DNA from 3 places in the Alcaligenes faecalis genome. Region 1 is predicted to be linked to each of the others. Evidence: predicted binding sites of a transcription regulator. Region 1 holds the regulator's gene; each other region holds the start of a gene.

Region 1 (7,623 bases):
AGCTACCTGCCTATCGAAGGTATCAATACCTACAATCTGGGTGCTCAAACTCTGTTGCTAGGTGCCGACTCCCCCATCATTGCCGAAGGCCGAGCCTTGACCGTGCAATCCCTGGGCGGCACAGGCGCACTGAAAATCGGTGCCGACTTCCTGCAGCAACTGCTGCCCCAGTCCGAGGTTTACATCAGCGATCCCAGCTGGGAAAACCACCGTGCTCTGTTCGAGCGCGCCGGCTTCAAGGTCAACACCTACGCTTACTACGATGCCGCAACTCATGGCCTGAACTTTGACGGCATGATCGCCTCGCTGCGCACGATGCCTGCCCAGTCCATCGTGATCCTGCACGCTTGCTGCCACAACCCTACCGGCGTGGATCCCAGCATGGAACAATGGACCCAGATCGCTGAGCTGATCAAAGAGCGTCAACTGGTTCCTTTCCTGGACATCGCTTACCAAGGCTTTGGTGCCGGTCTGGAAGAAGACGCCAGCGTGGTGCGCCTGTTTGCCAAGCTGGGCCTGTCCATGTTCATCAGTTCCTCGTTCTCCAAGTCTTTCTCGCTGTACGGCGAGCGCGTTGGCGCCCTGACTCTGGTTACTTCCAGCAAGGACGAAACTTCCCGCGTGCTGAGCCAGGTCAAGCGCGTGATTCGCACCAACTACTCCAACCCGCCCACACACGGTGGCAAGGTTGTGGCCACCGTGCTGAATTCGCCTGAACTGTTTCAAACCTGGGCTACCGAACTGGCCGGCATGCGTGATCGTATCCGCGAAATGCGCGCCCAACTGGTTGCCAAGCTGAAAGAGCACGGTGCTACTCAGAACTTTGACTTCGTGCTGGAACAGCGCGGCATGTTCTCCTACTCCGGTCTGACAGCCGAACAAGTAGAACGCCTGCGCCAGGAACACGGTATTTACGCTGTCAGCAGCGGCCGTATCTGCGTGGCTGCGCTGAACAGCCAGAACATTGACGTCGTGGCCAAGGCCATCGCTCAAGTCCTGAAATAAGCAGGCTGTCCTTACCGCCCCCAACGCCCTTCTTCGGAAGGGCGTTGTCGTTCCAGCCCTTGGAGTACTACCATGACAGACGCCATTTCCCTGAACACCGAACGCCTGCTCCTGCGCCCCTGGAAAGCGACGGACCTGGAACCCTTCTTCCGCTTGAATAGCGATCCCCACGCGCTGCGCTTTTATCCAGCCACCCTGGACCGCACACAAAGTGATGCCATCGCTCACCGTAGCCAAAGCTTGATCGAAGAACATGGCTGGGGCCCGTGGGCAGTAGAACTGAAGGAAAGCGGGGCCTTCATCGGCATGGTGGGTCTGAACCGCCCGACCGCCGATCTGTACTTTCAGCCTTGCGTGGAAGTGCTTTGGCGTCTGCTGCCTGAATACTGGGGCAAAGGCTACGCCACCGAAGCAGCTCGCGCCTGCATGGACTTTGGCTTTGACGAGCTGGGCCTGGCGCAAATTGTGGCGTATACCGCCCGGTTGAACCTGCCTTCGCAAACCGTCATGCAACGCCTGGGCATGACAGAGCAAGCTGGCACCTTTGATCACCCCGGTGTAGCGGCAGGCCACAAGCTGGTACCTCATGTGCTGTACACCATGGACCGCAAGGATTGGCCCCAATCCGCCTGAGCAGCCGAAAGGGTCAAAAATTAAGCCTTTAAGGTCCTCACCGCTTGCAAAAACGCCAACTGTAACGCACAATCTTTACTGTATATATATTCAGCAGACAATACTATGACCGCCAAGCTCACTGCACGCCAACAACAAGTGCTGGACATCATCCGTTCTGAAATCGAACGGACGGGTTTCCCTCCTACTCGAGCTGAGATTGCTCAGGTGTTGGGTTTCAAATCCGCCAATGCGGCAGAGGATCATTTGAAAGCTCTGGCCCGCAAAGGCGCTATCGAATTGACTGCCGGTGCCTCGCGCGGCATACGCCTGCTCGGCACGGATACCCGCGAAAACGCAGCGCCCAGCAGCAGCGCCCTGGCCAATCTGGCTGATGCCCTCTTGCTGCCCATTATTGGTCGCGTGGCTGCCGGTAGCCCTATTCTGGCTACCGAGCATATCGAACGCGAGATTGGCGTCGCCCCTACCCTGTTCACCCAAACGCCGGATTACCTGCTGCGCGTGCGTGGCCTGAGCATGAAAGACGCCGGCATTTTTGATGGCGACCTGCTGGCCGTCAAGAAAGCCAGCGAAGCACGTAATGGGCAGATCGTGGTGGTCCGTATTGGCGACGATGTCACCGTCAAGCGCCTGTCGCGCTCCAGCAATCAGGTAGTCCTCTTGCCCGAGAATCCGGACTTTGAGCCTATCGTCGTCACCGATCCGGATTCCCTGTCTTTGGAAGGCATTGCTGTTGGTCTGATTCGTACCAGCCCACTGCATTAAGCCCTGCCTCTCTTGGTCACCCAGCCTGTTTTATAGGCTGGGTGGACCTGATAAGGAAAAACCCCATATACCGTTTGGTGCATGGGGTTTTTTATTAGTCAGGATACATGCCGCTCTGCAGATTGAAGTAGACGCAGAGCAGCGGCAGCGACGATTATAGTTACCGCTATATCTACGGCGAAGATCACTGCTGCAGTGTGTATGGGCAGTGGCCTATGCTTCTGGAACGAGTTGAACAGGCTTGCCCCCGCACAATACTGTGAGCACCACCAACAAGATCTGACTCTCTGCTTGTAATCAATATGACTGACTGCAAACACACGATCAGTCCAGCTAAAAAGCAAACAGGCCACCTTGAAATCAAGGTGGCCTGTTTTGCGTCTTACTGAAGCTAAAGCTTAGTGCTTGAAGGACTCAGAGCCAGCGCCAGCGGCACGCGTTGCTGCCAAGGCCTCAGCGGCCAGGCGAGCAACTTCTTCGTCACTCAGAGGCGTTACAGCGTCTTGCAGAGCCACTTCCAGTACGCGATCAATCCAACGCACGGGAATGATCTCCAGCGTGTTTTTCACGTTATCTGGAATATCGGCCAGGTCTTTGACGTTTTCCTCCGGAATCATCACGGTTTTGATACCGCCGCGTTGCGCTGCCAACAGCTTCTCTTTCAAGCCACCGATAGGCAGAACTTCGCCGCGCAAGGTGATTTCACCCGTCATGGCCACGTCGGCACGAACCGGAATACCCGTCAGGCTGGACACGATAGCAGTCGTGATGGCGATACCGGCCGATGGACCATCCTTGGGCGTGGCGCCTTCAGGAAAGTGCACGTGCAGGTCACGCTTTTCAAACACGCTATTGGCAATGCCCCACTTCTGGGCACGCGAACGTACGACTGTGCGAGCCGCTTCAACCGACTCTTTCATCACGTCGCCAATCGAGCCGGTGCGCAGCACATTGCCTTTACCGGGCATATCGGCCACTTCGATGGTCAGCAACTCACCGCCCACCTCAGTCCAGGCCAGACCGGTAACCAGGCCAACCTTGTTCTCTTTTTCGGCCAGGCCGAAGGAGAAACGACGTACGCCCAGATAATCGTTCAGATTCGCCGCATTCACGACCAAGGTTTCCTGAGTCAGTGTCTTGTTGCGAGCCGCACGCGTACCGGCTTGTGGATTAGCCACCAGCAGCTTGCGAACCACCTTGCGGCAGATCTTGCTGATTTCACGTTCCAGCGAACGCACACCCGCTTCACGTGTGTAGTAACGCACGATGTCGCGTACCGCGTCTTCTGTCACTTCCAGTTCACCCTCGCGCACGCCGTTGTTCTTCATCAGCTTGGGCAAGAGGTAATCGAACGCAATGCGTACCTTCTCGTCTTCGGTATAGCCGGACAGACGAATCACTTCCATACGGTCCAGCAGGGCCGGTGGAATGTTCAAGGTATTGCTGGTTGCCACGAACATCACATCGGACAAGTCGTAGTCCACTTCCAGGTAGTGATCCTGGAAGGTGTGGTTTTGTTCGGGGTCCAGAACCTCCAGCAATGCCGAGGATGGATCGCCACGGAAATCCGCGCCCATCTTGTCGATCTCGTCCAGCAGGAACAGCGGGTTACGTACACCCACCTTGCTCATGTTCTGAACAACCTTGCCGGGCATGGAGCCGATGTAGGTACGACGGTGACCGCGAATCTCGGCCTCGTCACGCACGCCACCCAAAGCCATGCGAATGAACTTGCGGTTCGTTGCCTTGGCGATGGACTGACCCAGCGAGGTTTTACCCACGCCTGGAGGGCCAACCAGACACAGAATCGGAGCCTTCAGCTTGTCGACGCGTTGCTGCACAGCCAGGTACTCGACAATGCGCTCTTTGACCTTTTCCAGACCAAAGTGATCCGCATCCAATACTTCCTCGGCGTTGCTCAAGGAGTTGTTGATACGGCTCTTTTTGCGCCAAGGCAGGCCTACCAGCGTTTCGATGTAGTTGCGCACGACCGTGGCTTCGGCTGACATCGGCGACATCAGCTTGAGCTTTTTCATTTCGGATTCGGCTTTCTTGAGCGCTTCTTTGCTCAGTTGAGCCTGTTCGATGCGTTTTTCCAGCTCTTCGACATCCGCACCGTCCTCGCCTTCGCCCAGCTCTTTCTGAATCGCCTTGACCTGCTCGTTCAGGTAGTAGTCGCGCTGGCTCTTTTCCATCTGCTTTTTCACACGGCCGCGAATACGCTTCTCGACCTGCAAGATGTCAATTTCGCCTTCCAGTTGCGACAGCAGGCCTTCCAGACGCTCCAAGGCCTTGGGCGTTTCCAGCATGCCCTGCTTTTGTTCCAGCTTCAGCGGCAAATGCGCAGCGATGGTGTCAGCCAGGCGGCCGGCATCATCAATCCCGGTCAGGGAAGTCAGAATTTCCTGAGGGATTTTTTTATTCAGTTTGACGTACTGTTCGAACTGGCCCAGCACCGCACGGCGCAAGGCTTCGGTTTCAGCCGCATCCCCAGCGTCGCCGGGCACTTCGACCACCGAGGCCATGAAGTGGGTTTCGGCATCCTGTACCTGGGTGATTCGAGCACGCTGCAAGCCTTCCACCAGCACTTTTACGGTGCCGTCGGGCAGCTTGAGCATTTGCAAAATACTGGCCGCACACGCAATTTCGTAGAGATCCTCGGGAGCGGGATCATCCTTGCCTGCGGACTTTTGCGCCACCAACATAATGTTGTTGCCGGACTCCATTGCCAGCTCAAGAGCTTTAATCGAGCGAGGCCGACCAACAAAAAGCGGAATCACCATGTGAGGGAACACCACTACATCGCGCAAGGGAAGCAGCGGCAGCTCAATAGGTTCCGTAGAAAGAATCTGGCTCGCAGACATAGTCATTTCCTATAAATGTCCTTAGACGCAAAAGGGAAGCCTGGGCTTCCCTTTCACGGTTTAACCTGTTGTAGCTCAGATTGTGGCGAATTTGGATATTTCAAGTAGTCCGAATGAACATTAGAACAGAACTTTACAGAGTTAAAGAAAGACGTATTGTTACGTGTGGTGGTCATCATGGATACCCACTCCTTTCTCTTTGCCTTCGCCTGCCGCCCTGTCTTGCCTGTGCCCTTCTGGCCAAAGCCAGACAGAGCACAAACAAGGAGATATCTCTAAGCTACTGCGTTTTTCAAGGGCGACTCAGAGTCACTGGCTTCACTATCGGACAAAGGGCGACCCAAAATCAATTCGGGTTTACTCTTTCCAACAACCGCATCCTCGGTCAGCACCACTTTGCTGACGTCCTTGCGCGAGGGCAGTTCGTACATGGTGTCCAGCAAGGCTTGCTCGACAATGCTGCGCAGACCACGGGCGCCGGTACGACGCTTGATGGCACGTTGGGCCACGGCACGCAGGGCTTCGGGCTGAACTTCCAGCTCTACGCCTTCCATGCTCAGCAGCTTCTGGAACTGCTTGACCAAGGCATTGCGCGGCTCGGTCAAAATGCGGATCAGTGCGTCTTCGTGCAGCTCTTCCAGAGTGGCAACCACAGGCAAACGACCTACCAGCTCGGGGATCAGGCCGAACTTGATCAGATCCTCGGGCTCGGCCTCAGAGAACAGCTCGCCTACACCACGCTCGGACTTGGCTTTCACCGAGGCAGAAAAACCGATACCGGATTTTTCTGTACGGTCACGAATCACCTTTTCCAGGCCATCAAAGGCACCACCGACGATGAACAGAATGCTGGTGGTATCAACCTGCACAAAGTCCTGGTTGGGGTGCTTGCGGCCGCCTTGTGGGGGCACCGAAGCTACTGTTCCTTCGATCAGCTTGAGCAGTGCCTGTTGCACGCCCTCGCCCGACACGTCGCGGGTGATCGAAGGGTTATCCGATTTGCGGGAAATCTTGTCGATTTCGTCGATGTAGATAATGGCGCGTTGCGCTTTTTCCACATCGTAATCGCAATTTTGCAGCAGTTTTTGAACGATGTTCTCGACGTCCTCACCCACGTAACCAGCTTCGGTCAGCGTGGTAGCGTCAGCCATCACAAAAGGCACATCCAGCATGCGGGCCAGTGTTTGGGCCAGCAGCGTTTTGCCCGAACCCGTAGGGCCGATCAGCAAGATATTACTTTTGGACAGTTCCACATCGTCACGGCCTGGCTTGCCGTTACGAATTCGCTTGTAGTGGTTGTACACCGCTACGGCCAAGGTGCGCTTGGGCATTTCCTGGCCAATAACATACCCATCCAGAAACTCTTTGATTTCCTGGGGGGTGGGCAATTCCTTACGTTCACCATCAGGAGTGGCGCCCGCAGCTTCGTCACGAATGATATCGGTACACAGATCAATACATTCGTCGCAGATGAACACGGACGAAGGTCCAGCGATCAGTTTCTTGACCTCATGCTGGCTTTTATTGCAAAACGAGCAATGCAGAACTTTCTCGTCGGCCGATTTCTTTTCGGACATAAATTTAAATTTCACTTCAGGATGGTAAAAGGACGGGAACAAGTCCCGCCCCCGAACAGCCATAGTACTGCTTCAGATCGATCCCCGTGGGGACAGATGATTACTCGTCACGAGTGTTCATCACCTTGTCGATCAGGCCGTAGGCCACAGCGTCTTCAGCTGCCATGAAGTTGTCACGCTCGGTATCCAGCTCGATACGCTCGACAGGCTGACCGCAGTTTTCGGCCAGGATCTTGTTCAAGCGTTCACGCAGGCTCAGGATTTCCTTGGCCTGAATCTGGATGTCGGAAGCCTGGCCTCGCGCACCGCCCGAAGGCTGGTGAATCATGATGCGCGAGTTAGGCAAGGCGAGACGCTTGCCCTTGACGCCCGAAGACAGCAAGAAAGCGCCCATGCTGGCAGCCATGCCGGTACACAATGTCGAGACTTCCGGCTTGACGAACTGCATCGTGTCGTAGATGGCCAGGCCTGCATAGACCGAACCACCGGGCGAGTTGATGTAGAGCGAAATATCCTTCTCAGGATTTTCCGACTCCAGAAACAGCAGCTGGGCCACAATCAGGTTGGCCGAGTTGTCGTGAACCGGGCCCACCAGAAAGATGATGCGCTCGCGCAGCAGGCGGGAGTAGATGTCGTAAGACCGCTCTCCACGACCGGACTGCTCGATCACGATAGGCACGTAGCCCAAACCCGTAGGGGCAACGGATTGCCCCCCATGCATTGAGGCGTAGAAGTCGACAAAGGTTGACGACATTAGTTGGTTCCCATGATTTGGTCGA
Region 2 (7,623 bases), 330 kb from region 1:
CAGGCACATCGATTGGGCAAGCCGATGGCCAGCCCTTACTGACGCCTTACGATAATTGCACCTTGGTGATGCCTTCACTGCGCCAGCTACGCCCTGGTGTCACCATCGTTCGTCTGGCACAAAACTACGCCGCGCCCTGAGGCCCGTTCAAAGACCGTTTCACGCTGGCGTTCAAACCCTGAACGCCAAGCCCAAAGCGGCATTCTCAATACCGAGAAAAAAAGCAAAACTTGGCGGTACTTTGGCTACCAAAGCCTGCATAGCCATCCTACAATCGGCACATGTGCATCGCTTATATCGCCGTCGGAGTTAATGCAGATTGGCCGCTGATTATTGCCGCCAATCGCGACGAATATCATGCTCGCCCCAGCCAGCCGGCCCAGCCCTGGCAGGACGAACCCCAGATTCTGGCGGGTCGGGACCTGCAAGCCGGAGGCACGTGGTTGGGCCTGACACAACGCCGTGGACGGCTGGCCCTGCTGACCAATTACCGCGAAGCTCCCAGTAGCAAAAACAGCAAGCAACGCTCACGCGGCGAGTTGATTCCTCAGTTCCTGGTCGATGAGCGCAGTCCCGCCGAGTATCTTGAACAGTTGGCCAAAGAAGGGGCCGACTACGCAGGCTTCAATCTCTTTGTTCTGGAGTGGCCTGACACGCAACAGCCTGTGCGTCTGGGCTATTACAGCAATCGCCACCCCAGCGGCCGCCCGCAAAAACTGGAACCGGGCGTACATATTCTGAGCAATGCCTGGCTTAACACGCCTTGGCCCAAAAGCCTGTTCCTGAAAGAAACCTTGCAGGCACAACGGTTTGACGGCTCGCCACAAGCGGTAGAAGGCTTGTTCCAGGGATTGCGCAATCAGGAAGTTGCTGCCGATGCCGACTTGCCTCAGACCGGACTGAGCCTTGAGCACGAACGCTTGTTAAGCAGCCCATTTATTGTCAGCCCCGATTACGGCACCCGCTGCACCACCGTTATTACCATTAATCAGCATGGGCACGGAATGCTGCGTGAACGCAGCTTCAATCCCCAGGCGGAACCCGTTCGTCAGCATGACTGGCCTCTTTTGTGGCCCAGCTTTCATCCTGACAGCCCGCTCCCCCCCTCTCATAACAGCAACAGGGCCACTGATGGCCTGCTTAGCCACCCTACTTCAAGCAAGGAAACCTCATGAGACCTCATCTTTCTTTGATCGGCATTGCCATGTCGCTGGCCTTATTGAGCAGTCCCGTCGTGCACTCTCAGGAGTTGCCGCCCAGTCAGTACTACGGTTCAACCGAATACATTAGCGGCGGGATAGGCAGTGATGAAGCCCAACTGTTTCGCATGGTGCGCAACACCTTTCCCTTGTCCGTCAACTTTTCAGCCAACCAGGGCGAGCGCGTCGGCTATATCTCCGATGTGCAACTGGTTATCCGTAATAGTGGCGACCAAACTGTGCTGAACAGCCTGATCGATGGTCCCTACTGCCTGATTCGTCTTGCACCCGGCAATTACAAGGTGTTTGCGACTTACCAGGGCCAAACCCAGGAACGCCAGGCCAGTATTGTTGAAGGTCAGCCCCGCGAGCTGAACTTCACCTGGAAGTAGGATAGTTACGTTCATAGGTTTCCAGGCCCATGGCCTGGATCTGCTCTTCGATCAAATGCTCGAAAGGCCGTAGCAAAGGGCTGAAATCCCGCTCCGGCTCCATAATCTGCATCAGCCGGACAATTGCTTCCAAGGTAGATACGGCCTGAGGGTCGGGCGCTTTACGCAGTCGGTAGCGCGACGCCTCTCCTTCAGGCAGCACCCAATACGGCAGGGTGTGCAAGACCGGATTGCTGTGCAGGATCAGGCGTGCCTTGCGCCAGGTGCCATCCGGCACCACGATCAAATCCGGTTTCTCTTCCAGACCTGTTGAACCTGCCACCTTGGCCTGCGGCCCCGGAAACAGCAAGACAGGGCGATGCACCCGTGCCAAGCGGGCCTCCAGTTCATCAAACTGCTCTCCCACCCATAGCTCCGTCCCTCTCAATCCCAAATACGCCAGACGTGCGGTATTCAACGCATGCCGGGCTTCGGAATGATGCTGCAAGATCAGCACAGGACACGCCGCGTCTATTGAAGGAATCAAAGGACACAAGCAACGAGCCAAAGGCCGCTGGCATTGAGCGCAACGGCCTGGACGGGAGGAAGCGGAAGAATTCATGCGAGAGCGCCAAACAGAAGGCCACAGTATATAAAAGTTCTGCTTTGAAACAGATGCCTGGTTTGCTGGCAAACAGTTTTACTGTATATTTATACAGCAACCAGGAGCACACCTATGGCAAGCGCACTTCGTTCCCTTTTAGACCTTCATCCCTCCCTTTGGACGGGCAAGCATTATGCGCATGCCGCCGGCGCGTGCCTGCCCAGCGGGTTTGACGCCCTGGATGCCGAATTGCCGGGAGGCGGCTGGCCTGTAGGCAACCTGATCGAACTGCATGCACCTCAAGACAGCAGTGCCCTATCTTTATTGCTGCCAGCCCTGAACGCTCTGCAAGCAGAGCGCTTGCGGGTTTTGGTTGCCCCGCCCTATCAACCCATGCAACAGCTGTGGCACGGCACCCCTGCGACGACTGGGCAAAGTTCTTCTTCAGAAAACGCCTTGCTCTCCCGGATGATCTGGATACGCAGCCAACACCTGAACGACACCTTGTGGGCCAGTGCCCAGGCCCTGCGCCACGGCCATTGCGCTGCCGTGCTGAGCTGGTTGCCTGCTCATGTCCCTTTAGCGGCCTTGCGTCAGTTGCAACTATTAGCCAGCCAGAGCGACAGCCTGTTTTTTTGTTTGCGTCCGGCGCACAGCCAGGCCAATAGCCCGGCCCTGCTACGCCTGGAACTTCAGACTCGGCAAGACCAGCAAGGACAGCCTTGGCTGGATGTTCATATCCGTAAACGACGTGGGCCACCTTGCAAGAACAGCATTGCTTTAGCGCCCCATCACACCTTGATGCCGCCAGCGGCCATTCCGTCCCATGTACCTGTGCCTGCGACTGCCCCAGAGCCTGCTTACGCCTGAGGCCAGCCCCAAGCAGCAGGACGATGTTCAAGCGGTTTTGCTGCGCTACAGTCCCCAACTGGCCCAGGTTCAAGCGGATTTATGGGTACTGAATATCAGTGCCAGCATTCGGCTGTTTGGTGGTTTGCGCCGTCTGTATCACCAGGTTCAGGCTGATTTGCAGACTCTTGTTCCCCAGCCCTGTCTGGCCCTGGCCCCAACAGCACGCGCCGCCTGCTTGCTGGCTTTATCCAAACGCAAGCAGCGCCGTTGCGTCCGTCGTTTGCAAGCCTGCTTGAACCCGCTTCCTGTCCACTTGCTGTCCCCACCCGCCGACCAGTTGCAGTGGCTGCATAGTCTGGGCTGCCATACCCTGGGCCAGTTACATCAACTGCCCCGTGATGGTTTATCCCAGCGTGGATTGCGCGGTCTTTTATTGCAATTGGACCAGGCCTACGGCACACAAAGCTGGACGCTGGAATGGGTGCATGCCGCCCCGCAATTTACGCGCAGGCTGGAAATGGATACCCCGTCCAATAACAAACCCACCGTCTTGCGGGCCTTGAACCGCCTGTTGATCCTGCTGGAGGCCTGGTTGAATCAATATCAACTGGCTTGTGGACGCCTGGAACTGGTGCTTCACACGGAACGGTACAAGGACTATCCCATCGCCACCCGCCTGGAGTTGCAGATGGCCCGGTCCTGCTGGCGCAGCCAGGACTTTCTGCCTGTATGGCAAGAACAGTTCCAGCAGCTGCAATTACATGCCGCCGTACAAAGCATGGTGCTGCAAGCCCAACAGCTGCACCCGCGCCAAACCCATGCCAGCAGCCTGTTTCCCGATGCGCGTCATTGGCAAGAGCAAGATCAACAGCTTCTGGAGCGCTTGCAGGCCAGACTAGGGGCTGAACAGATATTGACGCCTGCCGCCCAGGCCAGCTATTTACCGGAACAAACGAATCAATGGCTGCCCCTGTCCAGCAGCCAGCCTAGCGCTCCTAGCAATGCCAGCTGCCCGGCCTTGCAACGTCCCTGCTGGATGCTGGACCCGGCTCAGCCTTTACACCACGATCAGCAATCCCCGCTTCTGGATAATCAGCGCTTGCGCCTGGTTCAAGGCCCGGAACGGATACAGACAGGCTGGTGGAGCGGTGCCGGGCATCAACAGCGGGACTACTTTATTGGCCTGTGTCCGCAAGGACGCTTGTACTGGGTTTACCGGGACTTGAGCCAGGAACACGCCTGGTATCTACACGGAGTCTTTGGATGAAACCCCACCTAGACCTCCTGTATTCCGAGCTGGACTGCCTGTCCAACTACAGCTTTCTGAATGGTGCATCCCACCCCGAGGAGCTGATCAGCCGCGCCGCCGAGCTGGGCTACAAGGCACTGGCCTTATGTGATTACGCTTCCATGGCCGGGGTGGTACGCGCCTATGCACAGGCCAAGCTGCATCCGGAGATCCGCTTGCTGGTCGGAAGCCGGTTCCGCTTTACGGGCGCGTGGAACAGTCCAAATCCACAAAGCACCAACCCCGAAGCCAGAGCCAGCAACGATGCTCAGGCTCATGAGCTGCTGATTTTGCCGCGCAACAAGGAGGGCTACGGCAATCTCTGCCAATTCATCTCGCACCTACATCAATCGCTGGACTTGAAGCAGGAGGCCTCCATAGACTGGTCTTTTTTGCAGCAAGCCCGCCAAGGTGCCCAACAGCAGGTTTTGCCGGACTGCCTGCTCATCTACAAGCCTGCGTATGGCCTGGATAGCGAGCACATCCAGCGTCAAACACAAAATCTGCTGGACTTGTTTGCAGGCCGCCTGTTTTTAGGGGTCAGTCTGCACAGGCGTGATCAGGATATGCAGCACTTACGTGCTGTCAGGCAGGCGGCGCAAACGTGTGGCGTGCGCTGTGCCGCTTTGGGAGGTGTTCATATGCATGTGCGCTCCCGCCAGCCCTTGCACGATACGTTGGCCGCCATACGCCTGAAAACGCCCGTGCAAGAATGCGGTTGGTCCCTGGCCAGCAATGCCGAGCATCACTTGCGCACTCGCTTTCAGCTGGCCAATCTCTACCCCGTCGAGCTGCGCGAAACCACCGAGTACATCCAGGAGCTGTGCCAGTTTTGTTTAAGCGAAATCAAGTATGAGTACCCGGTCGAGATTGTTCCGCCCGGTCTCAGTGGCATTGAGTATCTGCGGCAGGAAACCGAGCGCGGCGCGCAGAGGCGCTACCCCAAAGGAATCAGCGACAGCTTGCGTACTCGCCTGGAAGAGGAACTGAGCCTGATTGCGGACCTGGGCTACGAGTCCTACTTCCTGACCTTGCATGACATCGTCGGCTACGCGCGCAGTCAAGGGATTTTGTGCCAGGGTCGGGGCTCCGCCGCCAATTCGGCGGTGTGTTATTGCCTGGGTATTACCGAAGTTGACCCTGCCAGCAGCCACACCTTGTTTGCACGCTTCATCAGCCGGGCACGGGCGGAACCACCCGATATTGATGTGGACTTCGAACACCAGCGCCGCGAGGAAGTCATCCAATACATTTACCGCAAATATGGCCGCCAGCGAGCGGCCTTAACGGCGGTGATCACCACCTATAGACGCCGTAGTGCCTTGCGAGATACGGGCAAGGCACTGAGCATTCCTCAAGCTTTGATCGAGGCCTTGATTCAATGCGATCGAGCCTGGCTGAAAGACACCCATATTCAGGATGAAGTCCTGGCGCGTTTTCCTGAATGCCCGCCCGAGCAAGCGCATCAATGGCTGTCCTTGACCCGTCAGCTAATGGGTTTCCCTCGCCATCTGTCTCAGCATCCTGGCGGTTTTGTGATTTCACAAACGCCCTTGCACAGGCTGGTGCCCATTCAGAACGCCGCCATGCCGGGGCGCAGCGTTGTGCAATGGGACAAGGATGATCTGGATGTGCTGGGCCTGTTGAAGGTCGACATTCTGGCTTTGGGCATGTTGAGTGCCTTGCGCCGTTGTCTGGACAGTATCAGCCAGCAAAAAGGAAAACCGTTTCGCTTGCAGGACATTCCTTTGCAAAGCGCCAAAACCTTTCGCATGATACGGCGGGCCGACACCATAGGCGTATTCCAGATCGAATCCCGCGCCCAGATGAGCATGTTGCCGCGCCTGCGCCCCCAATGCTTTTATGACCTGGTGGTGCAAGTGGCCATTGTGCGCCCCGGCCCCATTCAAGGAGGCATGGTGCATCCTTATCTGGAACGTCGTCGCGACCACAGCAAAGTCGACTACCCCGCCCCCGAAATCCGCCATGTACTGGAACGCACCTTGGGCGTGCCGATTTTTCAGGAACAGGCCATGGAGCTGGCCATGGAAGCGGCGGGTTTTTCAGCCGACAAAGCAGATGCCTTGCGGCGAGCCATGGCCGCCTGGCGTCGTCGTGGTGGTTTGGGGCCTTTTGAGCAGGAGCTGCTGGATGGCATGGACGCCAAAGGCTATGCCCCCGAATTTGCTCAGCGCCTGTTCGATCAGATCAGCGGTTTTGGGGAATACGGTTTTCCTGAAAGCCACTCGGCCAGCTTCGCCAAACTGGCCTGGTTCAGCGCTTATCTGAAGGCACGTTATCCGGAGCACTTTCTGGCGGCCTTGCTGAACTCTCAACCCATGGGTTTTTACGGCCCCAGCCAACTGGTTCAGGACGCACGCCGGCATGGCGTTCAGGTCTTGCCCGTTGATGTGCAATACAGCCTGTACGACAGTCATGTGTGTTCCGCGCCAGGCAGCTCGCGTCAGGTACGGCTGGGCCTGCACATGGTCAAAGGCTTGAGCGAGCAAGGGGCACAGGCCATTGTCAGTTACCGGCAAAACCACCCGGAACGTAAGCTGAATCTGGCCTGCCTGCGCCAGGAGCTGGCCCTGTCGGCCCACGATCAACAAGCGCTGGCCCAGGCCCATGCCCTGCGCAGTGCTTATAGCCAGCGCCGTCACAGTGTCTGGGATGCCCGCCGCCCCAGTCAGACGGGATTGCTTAGCCATGCGGAAACGCCGGACCACACTCCAGATCTGCCGCGGGCCAGTGTGGGGCTGGAGGTATTAAGCGACTACCAGGCCGTGGGCCTGAGCCTGGATCGTCACCCCTTGTCCTTGTTACGCACACAGCTGGCCCCCTTGCGATTTTCAACGGCAGAGCAGCTGAACCAAGCCTGCCCGGATCGGCGTCTGGCACGGGCTTGCGGGCTGGTGACTACCCGTCAACGCCCCGGCACGGCAAAAGGCACTGTCTTTGTGACGCTGGAAGATGAAACCGGCAGTGTGAATGTGATCGTGCGTGAAGAGCTGGCACAGGCGCAATCCCAGGCCTTGCTTCAATCTCGCCTGCTGGGTGTCTATGGTGTCTGGCAACGTGATGGCAGCGTATGTCATTTGATTGCCCGCCGTCTGGTGTCCATGAATCATCTGGTTGGTGATCTGGCCGCTCGTAGCCGAGATTTTCAATAATCGGATTTTTCCCTACCCCGCCCTGCGTTAAACTAGGGCTTTGCCCGTTCAACCAGGAACCACCATGAGTCAAACACTCAAAACCCGTTTAGCTGAAGATATCAAAACGGCGATGCGCGCTCGCGATAGCGGACGC
Region 3 (7,623 bases), 1.5 Mb from region 1:
CACGCTGGTCAGCAAAGGGGTTCTTGCCCTTGATGCTGCTGTATTTCAGCTCTGGATTCTTCTGGTCCAGACCCAGGTAGATGGTGCGGTACTCGTTGCCTTCCACAATCTTGGTTTGCTGGCGCAGACGCTGCAAATCCTGAGCAGGCGGGTCCAGAACCAGGTCCACTTCGCCAGACAGCAAGGCAGCGGTACGGGTGGCGTTCTGCTTGATAGGTACGTAGATCACTTCGGTGACGTTACCCACCTTGTTGCCCTTGTTCCACCATTCTTCGTTTTCCACAAAGACGGTGCGCACGTCCACTTCACGTGACTTCAGCTTGTAAGGGCCGGTGCCGTTGGTGTTGCGAGCCGAGAAGGTTTCTTCGTTCTTGTTGAAGTCCTGGGGCTGGGTGACATTGTTCTTTTCCGACCAGGCCTTGTTCATCATGAACACGCTGGTCAGCTGGCGCAGCAGGACCGGGTTGGGGGCGGACGTAATGATGTCCACCGTCTTGTCGTCAATTTTTTCTGCCTTGACGATGCCGTTCACGTGGGCCTTGAAGTTGGAGGTCGGGGCCATGGCGCGCTCAATGGAGAACACCACGTCATCGGCGGTAAAGGGAGCGCCGTCGTGGAATTTCACTCCTTCGCGCAGCGTAAAGCGCCAGACAGTAGGTTCACGCTGTTCCCAGGCCGTGGCCAGGCTGGGCACAATCTGGAAATCCTTGTCGTAGTCCACCAGCGCCTCATAGACATACATGCTGCCTGTGATCGTGAGGTTTTCGTTCTGTGCGTGTGGATCCAGGGTCATGAAGTCGCCCTGGCTGGACCAAGTAAGCGTTTTGCTGTGGCCCACCAAGGGCAGGGCGACCAGAGCTGCCAGCGCAGCAGCCAATACTGTTTTTTTCATGAAAACCTCCTGTTGGGGTGCTTGGTGTCGCTGATAGAGAGGCTGCATAGTAACCGGGCGCTTGCTGCCGATTCAATACGTAGTTTCAGCCTGCTGTCAGCTTAATGATGTTTAGTGATTTATATCATCCCGGCGCTTATTCAGTGGCTCCCGGTTCAAAGCCGACTTGTCGCTATAATGGTGTACATATATACAGTTAACAGGCTGATCACGGTGGCGGCACAAGAAGAAAACCCCCTGGAGCGGCGTATCGCTCATGTGGATATGGATGCGTTTTATGCCTCGGTAGAGCTGCTGCGCTACCCGCATTTGCGCGGCCGCCCCGTGGTGATTGGCGGGCGCAGTGCCGATACCCCGCGTCAATTGCCCGATGGCAGTTGGCAACATGCCCGTCTGGCCGATTACGTGGGGCGCGGGGTGGCCACGACCTCGACTTATGAAGCCCGTCAGTTGGGCGTGTTCTCGGCCATGGGTTTAATGAAGGCGGCTCAACTGGCTCCCGATGCCATCTTGCTGCCTGCCGATTTTCAAGCCTACCGTCATTATTCGCGCTTGTTTAAACAGGCCGTGGCCACGGTCTCGGACCATATCGAGGATCGGGGTATCGACGAGATCTATGTAGACCTTAGCCATAAAACCGAAGACAGCCACGAACTGGCCGAGCAGATTCGACAAGCCGTGAACCAGGCCACCGGCCTGACCTGTTCGGTAGGCATTACGCCCAACAAGCTGCTCTCCAAAATTGCTTCGGAGCTGAACAAGCCCAATGGGGCCTGCGTGTTGACCATGGACGATGTGCCTACCCGCATCTGGCCGCTGGCCGTGGGCAAGATCAATGGCATTGGTCCCAAGTCGGTCGTGAAGCTGACGGAAATGGGCATAGAGAAGATTGGGGAACTGGCCGCTACACCTGCAGAAAAACTGCAGGAACATTTTGGCCTGCGCTACGCGCAATGGCTGATGGCCGTGGCCCAAGGCCAGGACGAGCGCCCCTTGTCCACCGACCGCACGCCCAAATCCATCAGCCGTGAAACCACCTTCGAGCGTGATCTGCACGTGCGCATGGATCGCTCCCGCCTGTCTGCTGTGCTGGAGTCCTTGTGTGAAAAGCTGGAACAGGATTTACGCAAATCCGCCATGTGCGCCCAAACCATAGGGATCAAGCTGAAGTTCGAGGACTTCAAAACCGTGACGCGCGACCTGTCTCTGCCCGCGCCGGTGCTGGCGGCGGATGCCATTCTGGCTGCTGCCCGCCAGAATCTGAAACGCGCCGTACTGGACAGGCGCTTGCGCTTGCTGGGCGTGAAAGCCAGTGCCCTGCTGCCTATCAGTGAAATGCCGCAGGAGCAGCCCCGGCAACTGGATCTGGACGGTTTGTTCTGATTCAAAACTAGGCAGACTAGCAGCATACCAATATAATGAGACTCATTCTTATTTGAATCTCAGGATAGTCGCCCGTGAACGAGCGCTCCACCACCGAAGTGATGACCGTCGCTCAGATGCAGCAACACATGCACGTGTTGTATTGCCAGCACCGTGGCTGGCTGCATGATTGGTTACGGCGACGTTTGGGCTGCTCTCACCATGCGGCCGATCTGGTGCATGACGCTTATGTGCGTGTCATGAGCTCGGGCCGCATCCCCGGCCCGGAGCAGGCTCGCCCTCACCTGATGCAGATCGCCAAGGGCCTGGTGATTGATCGCTACCGCCGTCAGCAAATTGAGCAGGCGTATCTGGATGCCTTGGCGCATATGCCGGAACCGACGGCGATCTCTCCCGAAGAACGTGCCCTGACCCTGGAAGTGTTGCTGCGTATTTGCGCTGCCTTGGACGGGCTGCCCGGCCGTGTTCAGCACGTGTTCTTGCTGTCGCGTTACGAGGGTTTGACATACTCGGCCATCGCCCAGCGTCAGGGGATTGCCGTGGCGACAGTGCGCAAATATATGCTGCAGGCCACGCAGGCCTGCTTTGCCGTGATGGCTGATCTGGACGCGAGCGCCCTGCCGTGAGCACACCCCGTCCCGCCCTGAATCCTATCGATGCCCAGGCCCTGGAGTGGCAAGTCGTCTTCTGGTCCGGTGAAGTGCAAGAGCACGAGCAGCGGGACTTCCAGATCTGGCTGGCGGCCGACCCCTTGCACGAGCAAGCCTGGACCCGTATTCAGCAGTTTGGTCAGCAAATGCAGCTTGCGCCGCAGGAGGTGGCGTCCCAGGTCTTGCAAGCCAGCTTGTCTGCCCAGGCGATACAGCGGCGACGTGCCATTTTGCGCAGTGTCTTGTTGCTGGCGTGTGGCGGGCTGGGCAGTTACGGCGTGAGTCGCACACCCCAATGGGCGGCCTGGAATGCAGACTACCGCACCGCATCAGGCCAACGTAAAGAACTGACTTTGCCCGATGGCACCGTGCTGGCCCTGAATACGGCCAGTTCCTTGAACGTGCAATACAGCGAAACGCAACGCAGTGTCGTCCTGCTGGGTGGCGAAGTCTTGATCAGCACGGCGTCCGACCCGCAAATCCGGCATCGGCCTTTTGTGGTGCAAACTCCTGAAGGGGAAGTTCAGGCTCTGGGTACGCGTTTCCTGGTGCGACATTGGCCTGCCATGGCGCGTGTCTCGGTCCAGGTTTATGAGGGGGCGGTAGAACTGCGCCCCAGCCATGCTGGGCAAGTGACACGCTTGCAGGCCGGACAGCAGGCCTTGTTCAGCAGGCAGCAAAGCTATAAGCCTGAGCCGGCCGATGAGCAGGCCAGCGCCTGGCAACGTGGTTTGCTGGTTGCAGAACGCTGGCGCTTGGGGGATTTTCTGGCAGAAGTCGCCCGATATCGGCCTGGAGTACTGCGCTGTGACCCGGCAGTAGCCGGGCTGATGATTTCGGGCGTCTACCCCTTGCAGGATACGGACGCGATTTTGCACTCAGTGTCGCAAGCCTTGCCCGTGCAGGTACGGATGATTACACCGTATTGGGTCATGGTCTCGGCGTTGGCGTAGCACTTTTTGATTCTCGTTCGGGATACATGCAAAGGCCCGGTTTTTGTTCCGGGCTGCTCATCCCTGAAGAGAGAAGCCATGTTGATTAAATCCACGCGTCCTGCGGCCCGCTTCGGACGTTTCACTATTGCCCGTTCGGCCCTGGGGCCGTGCCTGCTGGCGGCAAGCCTGGCGGGAGCCTTGTCGGTGTCCAGCGTTCACGCTCAAAGCATGAGCAGTCAGCAAATGAGCTATGACATTGCCGCGGGCACCCTGGATCAGGTCCTGAATCAGTTTGCAGCGCGTGGCGGATTTTTACTGGCAATTGATGCCTCTCTGACAGCAGGCAAGACCAGTTTGGGCCTGAAAGGCGCTTACACACCGGAACAGGGGTTACGGCAGATTTTGCAAGGCAGCGGTCTGGGCGCCGTGGCGGATGGTCGCGGCTATCGTTTGCGTGCGGTACCCGGATTGAACACGCGCAGCCACGAGGAACTGGAAGCGGTACGCGTGCAGGCTCAACGCGAAAGCGCAACCGGCCCTGCCAATGGCCTGCTGGCCACGCGCAGCGCAACGGCGACCAAGAGCGATGTGGCCATCATGGACACCCCGGCCTCGGTCGCCGTCGTGACGCAGCAGCAGATCGAGTCTCTGGCCACGCGCACCGTGGGTGAAGCCTTGCGCTATGTGCCGGGCGTGGCGGTGGAGTTTGACGGGGTGGATTCGCGTTTTGACACCATGTCCTTGCGTGGCTTCAATGCAGATTCCGTGGCGTGGCTGGACGGTGTAAAACTGGCCGGTGGCAGTGGTGCCGGCAATAACTGGACCTTGCCGCAGATTGACCCTTTCATGCTGGAGCGCATTGAGGTCCTGAAAGGGCCGGCCTCGGTGGTTTATGGCCAGGTGGTGCCAGGCGGCATGGTCAATATGGTCAGCAAGCGCCCTACTCAAACAGACCAACGCAATATCGAACTGACCCTGGGGGCGCCGCGCCAGCTACGTGGCAGCGTGGATCTGGGAGGCGCATTGGGCCAGGACGGTGTCAGTGCCTGGCGCTTGCTGGCACTGAACTCCGATACCGAAAGCCGTACCGATCACGTCAAGCGCAAACGTCAGTTACTGGCTCCTTCCGTGACCTTGCCGCTGGGCGAGAACGGTGAAATCGTGCTGATGGGTTCGGTGCAGCGCGATCGAGGCGGCAGCGACTATATGTGGTTGCCCGCCTATGGCACCTTGTTTGACAACCCCAACGGCAAAATACCCCTGTCGCGCTTTATCGGCGAGCCACATTTTGATCGCTATGACCGCGATCAGGATATGGCTGGCTGGGCGGCGGTCTACGACATCAACGACAACTGGACACTGCGCCAGAACCTGCGCGTGCAACGCATCAAGTCGGTGATGGAGTCGGTGACCAGCGATATGTATTCCTTCGACGACCCCAGCGAAGGCGGTTGGGATTGGCGCACGCTGGAGCGCTATGCCAACCGTGGCACAGGAACATCGCGCTCTTTGGGTGTGGACACGCAGTCCGAATGGCGCTGGAACCTGGGGGAGGCCGAGCATACCGTGCTGCTGGGCCTGGACTATTACCGGGGTACCTTTGATGCCCGCCGTCAGACAGCCTCGGTAGGACCGGAAGGCAGCGGTGGTTTGCTGGATTTGTATGAGCCGGAGTATGGCGCGACGATCGGGCCTTTTACGACCCTGAGCGAAGTCAGCAACCGGCGGCATCAGACTGGCGTGTATCTGCAGGATCAGGTGTCCTGGGGTAATTGGCGCTTGGTCGCTGGCCTGCGTCAGGACTGGTCCTCCGTCAGTGGCACCAGCCGTCGCCGGGCCGGAGAAGATGATCTGGGCCAGAGCGACAAGGCCACCACGGGTCGTCTGGGGGCCTTGTATCGCTTCGAGTCGGGTTGGGCTCCGTATATCAGCTATGCCACCTCGTTTGAGCCCGTTGCGGGTGTGACGGCAGAGGGCGTGGCCTTCAGGCCCATGAAAGGCAAACAGACCGAAGTCGGCGTCAAGTATCAGCCCGATGGTGCGAACTGGATGGCCAGCGCCGCCGTGTTTGATTTGCGCCAGACCAACAGGCTGACGGACGACCCGATTCATGGCTTCCCGGATCAGGTGCAAACCGGAGAACTGCGCTCGCGCGGTCTGGAGTTGGCATTGACGGGTCGCTTGTCGCCCAATTGGTCGCTGATCGGCAGTTATTCCTACCTGAACACCAAAGTGCTCAGCAGCGAGATCCCCGAAGAACAGGGCAAACCGGCCTTGTATACACCGCGCCATCAAGCCGCCTTGTGGGTGGACTACACCTTTACCGGACGCACAGCGCTGGCTGGCACGGTCATGGGACTGGGAATTCGGCATGTGGGCTCGTCCCACGGCGGGGACATTGATGTGGCCGGTGGTGGCTACGCCAGCCTGCGCATTCCGGCCCATACCGTGGCGGATTTCCGGATGGCGACGCAGTTGGGCTGGATCTCGCCAGAGCTGAAGAACAGCGAGCTTTCTTTGAATGTGACCAATATTGCCGACAAACAGTACGTTAACGGCTGCGGTTCCTTGTGGACTTGCGGCTGGGGCCTGGGTCGACAGGTGTCTTTAACTTTTTCAGGACGATTCTGATGAGAAGACTGATAGGGCTAGCCCTGCTGGGTCTGGGTATGAGTGTCAATGCCCAGGCCAGCCCCTTGCTGAAACCGGGTTGCGCCTGGACCTTGCTGAACCCGGAGCAAGGGGAGCGCACGGGAAGCTGGGGGTGGGCGGATCTGGACAAACGTCAGTACATAGACGAACACACGCGCTTTAATCTGGCCTCTTTGTCCAAGCAGTTCACCGCTCTGGCTGTGCTGATGCTGGTTCAGGACGGGAAACTGGCTTTGGATGAACCGTTGGCTCGTTTCTGGCCAGAGCTGCCTGGAGAACTGGGCAAACCCACCCTGCGACAAGTTCTGCGTCATACCGGCGGTTTGCCGGATTACATCGAGCCCTTGTACCAGGCAGGCCGAGAGCACGAGACGGTCACGGTGGCCGAAACGCTGGAGGTTTTGGCCGCGTATCCAGTGCTGCGCTTTACACCCGGAGAGCGGTTTGAATACAGCAATACCGGGTATTTTCTGCTGGCCCAACTGGTGGAACGGGTCAGCGGCCAGCCCCTGACCCGGTTTTCCCAGCGCTATATTTTTGAACCTTTGGGCATGGACGAAACCGCGATTGTGGATCGTTACCCATCTGCTTTACCGCAACTGGCTCGAGGCTATCGGGTCAAGGACGGGCAGGTACAAAATAGTGAATCCAGTTGGGAGCAGACGGGCGATGGTCAGGTGCACAGCAGCGCGGCAGATATGTGGCGCTGGTTGCAGCACCTGGAGCTGGACACGGTCTTGCAGAGCCCGGAGGGGCAGCCGCTGATGGGGGTGCGTAGTCTGCTGACGCAATCGGCCCCTACCGAACCCAAAGATAATTACCAGTTCGGGCTGGAAACCGTGCAGTTGGGTGAAGACTATGCCGCCTGGGGGCATGGCGGTGGCTGGGCGGGCTATCACAGCTTCATGGCTTACTCACCGGAGCGGCGCCAGGGGGCGGCGGTGATGTGTAACGCGATTCATTGGGATGTGCGTGCCATGGCCGAGCGGCTGTTGCAGACCGGTATCGGGCAACTGGAGCCCATTGTGTATCGACCTTGATGGTACGACTTGACCGGAGCCCTGTTTGATACGGCAGCGTAGCGCCTGAAAACAAGCCTTCAGGCTTCAAG

The links. Region 1 encodes LexA, which represses DNA repair genes until DNA is damaged. Its sites were predicted from a motif close to ACTGTATNNNNATACAGT; they were not measured.
Region 2: the regulator LexA is predicted to act here: its motif matches at 2,273-2,290, upstream of imuA (translesion DNA synthesis-associated protein ImuA).
Region 3: the regulator LexA is predicted to act here: its motif matches at 1,072-1,089, upstream of dinB (DNA polymerase IV).

The regions. Positions count from the first base shown of each region.
Region 1 covers NZ_CP023667.1:1,361,349-1,368,971, reverse strand. Annotated here, with positions in the region: gene CPY64_RS06285 (amino acid aminotransferase) at 1-1,005, shown strand, start outside; gene CPY64_RS06280 (GNAT family N-acetyltransferase) at 1,078-1,638, shown strand; gene lexA (transcriptional repressor LexA) at 1,744-2,403, shown strand; gene lon (endopeptidase La) at 2,802-5,267, opposite strand; gene clpX (ATP-dependent Clp protease ATP-binding subunit ClpX) at 5,543-6,844, opposite strand; gene clpP (ATP-dependent Clp endopeptidase proteolytic subunit ClpP) at 6,945-7,598, opposite strand; gene tig (trigger factor) at 7,598-7,623, opposite strand, start outside.
Region 2 covers NZ_CP023667.1:1,687,879-1,695,501, reverse strand. Annotated here, with positions in the region: gene CPY64_RS07950 (M14 family metallopeptidase) at 1-140, shown strand, start outside; gene CPY64_RS07945 (NRDE family protein) at 282-1,175, shown strand; gene CPY64_RS07940 (carboxypeptidase-like regulatory domain-containing protein) at 1,172-1,591, shown strand; gene CPY64_RS07935 (tRNA-uridine aminocarboxypropyltransferase) at 1,578-2,192, opposite strand; gene imuA (translesion DNA synthesis-associated protein ImuA) at 2,307-3,044, shown strand; gene CPY64_RS07925 (Y-family DNA polymerase) at 3,001-4,293, shown strand; gene CPY64_RS07920 (error-prone DNA polymerase) at 4,290-7,487, shown strand; gene CPY64_RS07915 (GatB/YqeY domain-containing protein) at 7,552-7,623, shown strand, end outside.
Region 3 covers NZ_CP023667.1:3,905,379-3,913,001, forward strand. Annotated here, with positions in the region: gene CPY64_RS18150 (ABC transporter substrate-binding protein) at 1-892, opposite strand, end outside; gene dinB (DNA polymerase IV) at 1,106-2,275, shown strand; gene CPY64_RS18160 (sigma-70 family RNA polymerase sigma factor) at 2,350-2,901, shown strand; gene CPY64_RS18165 (FecR domain-containing protein) at 2,898-3,878, shown strand; gene CPY64_RS18170 (TonB-dependent siderophore receptor) at 3,957-6,491, shown strand; gene CPY64_RS18175 (serine hydrolase domain-containing protein) at 6,491-7,552, shown strand.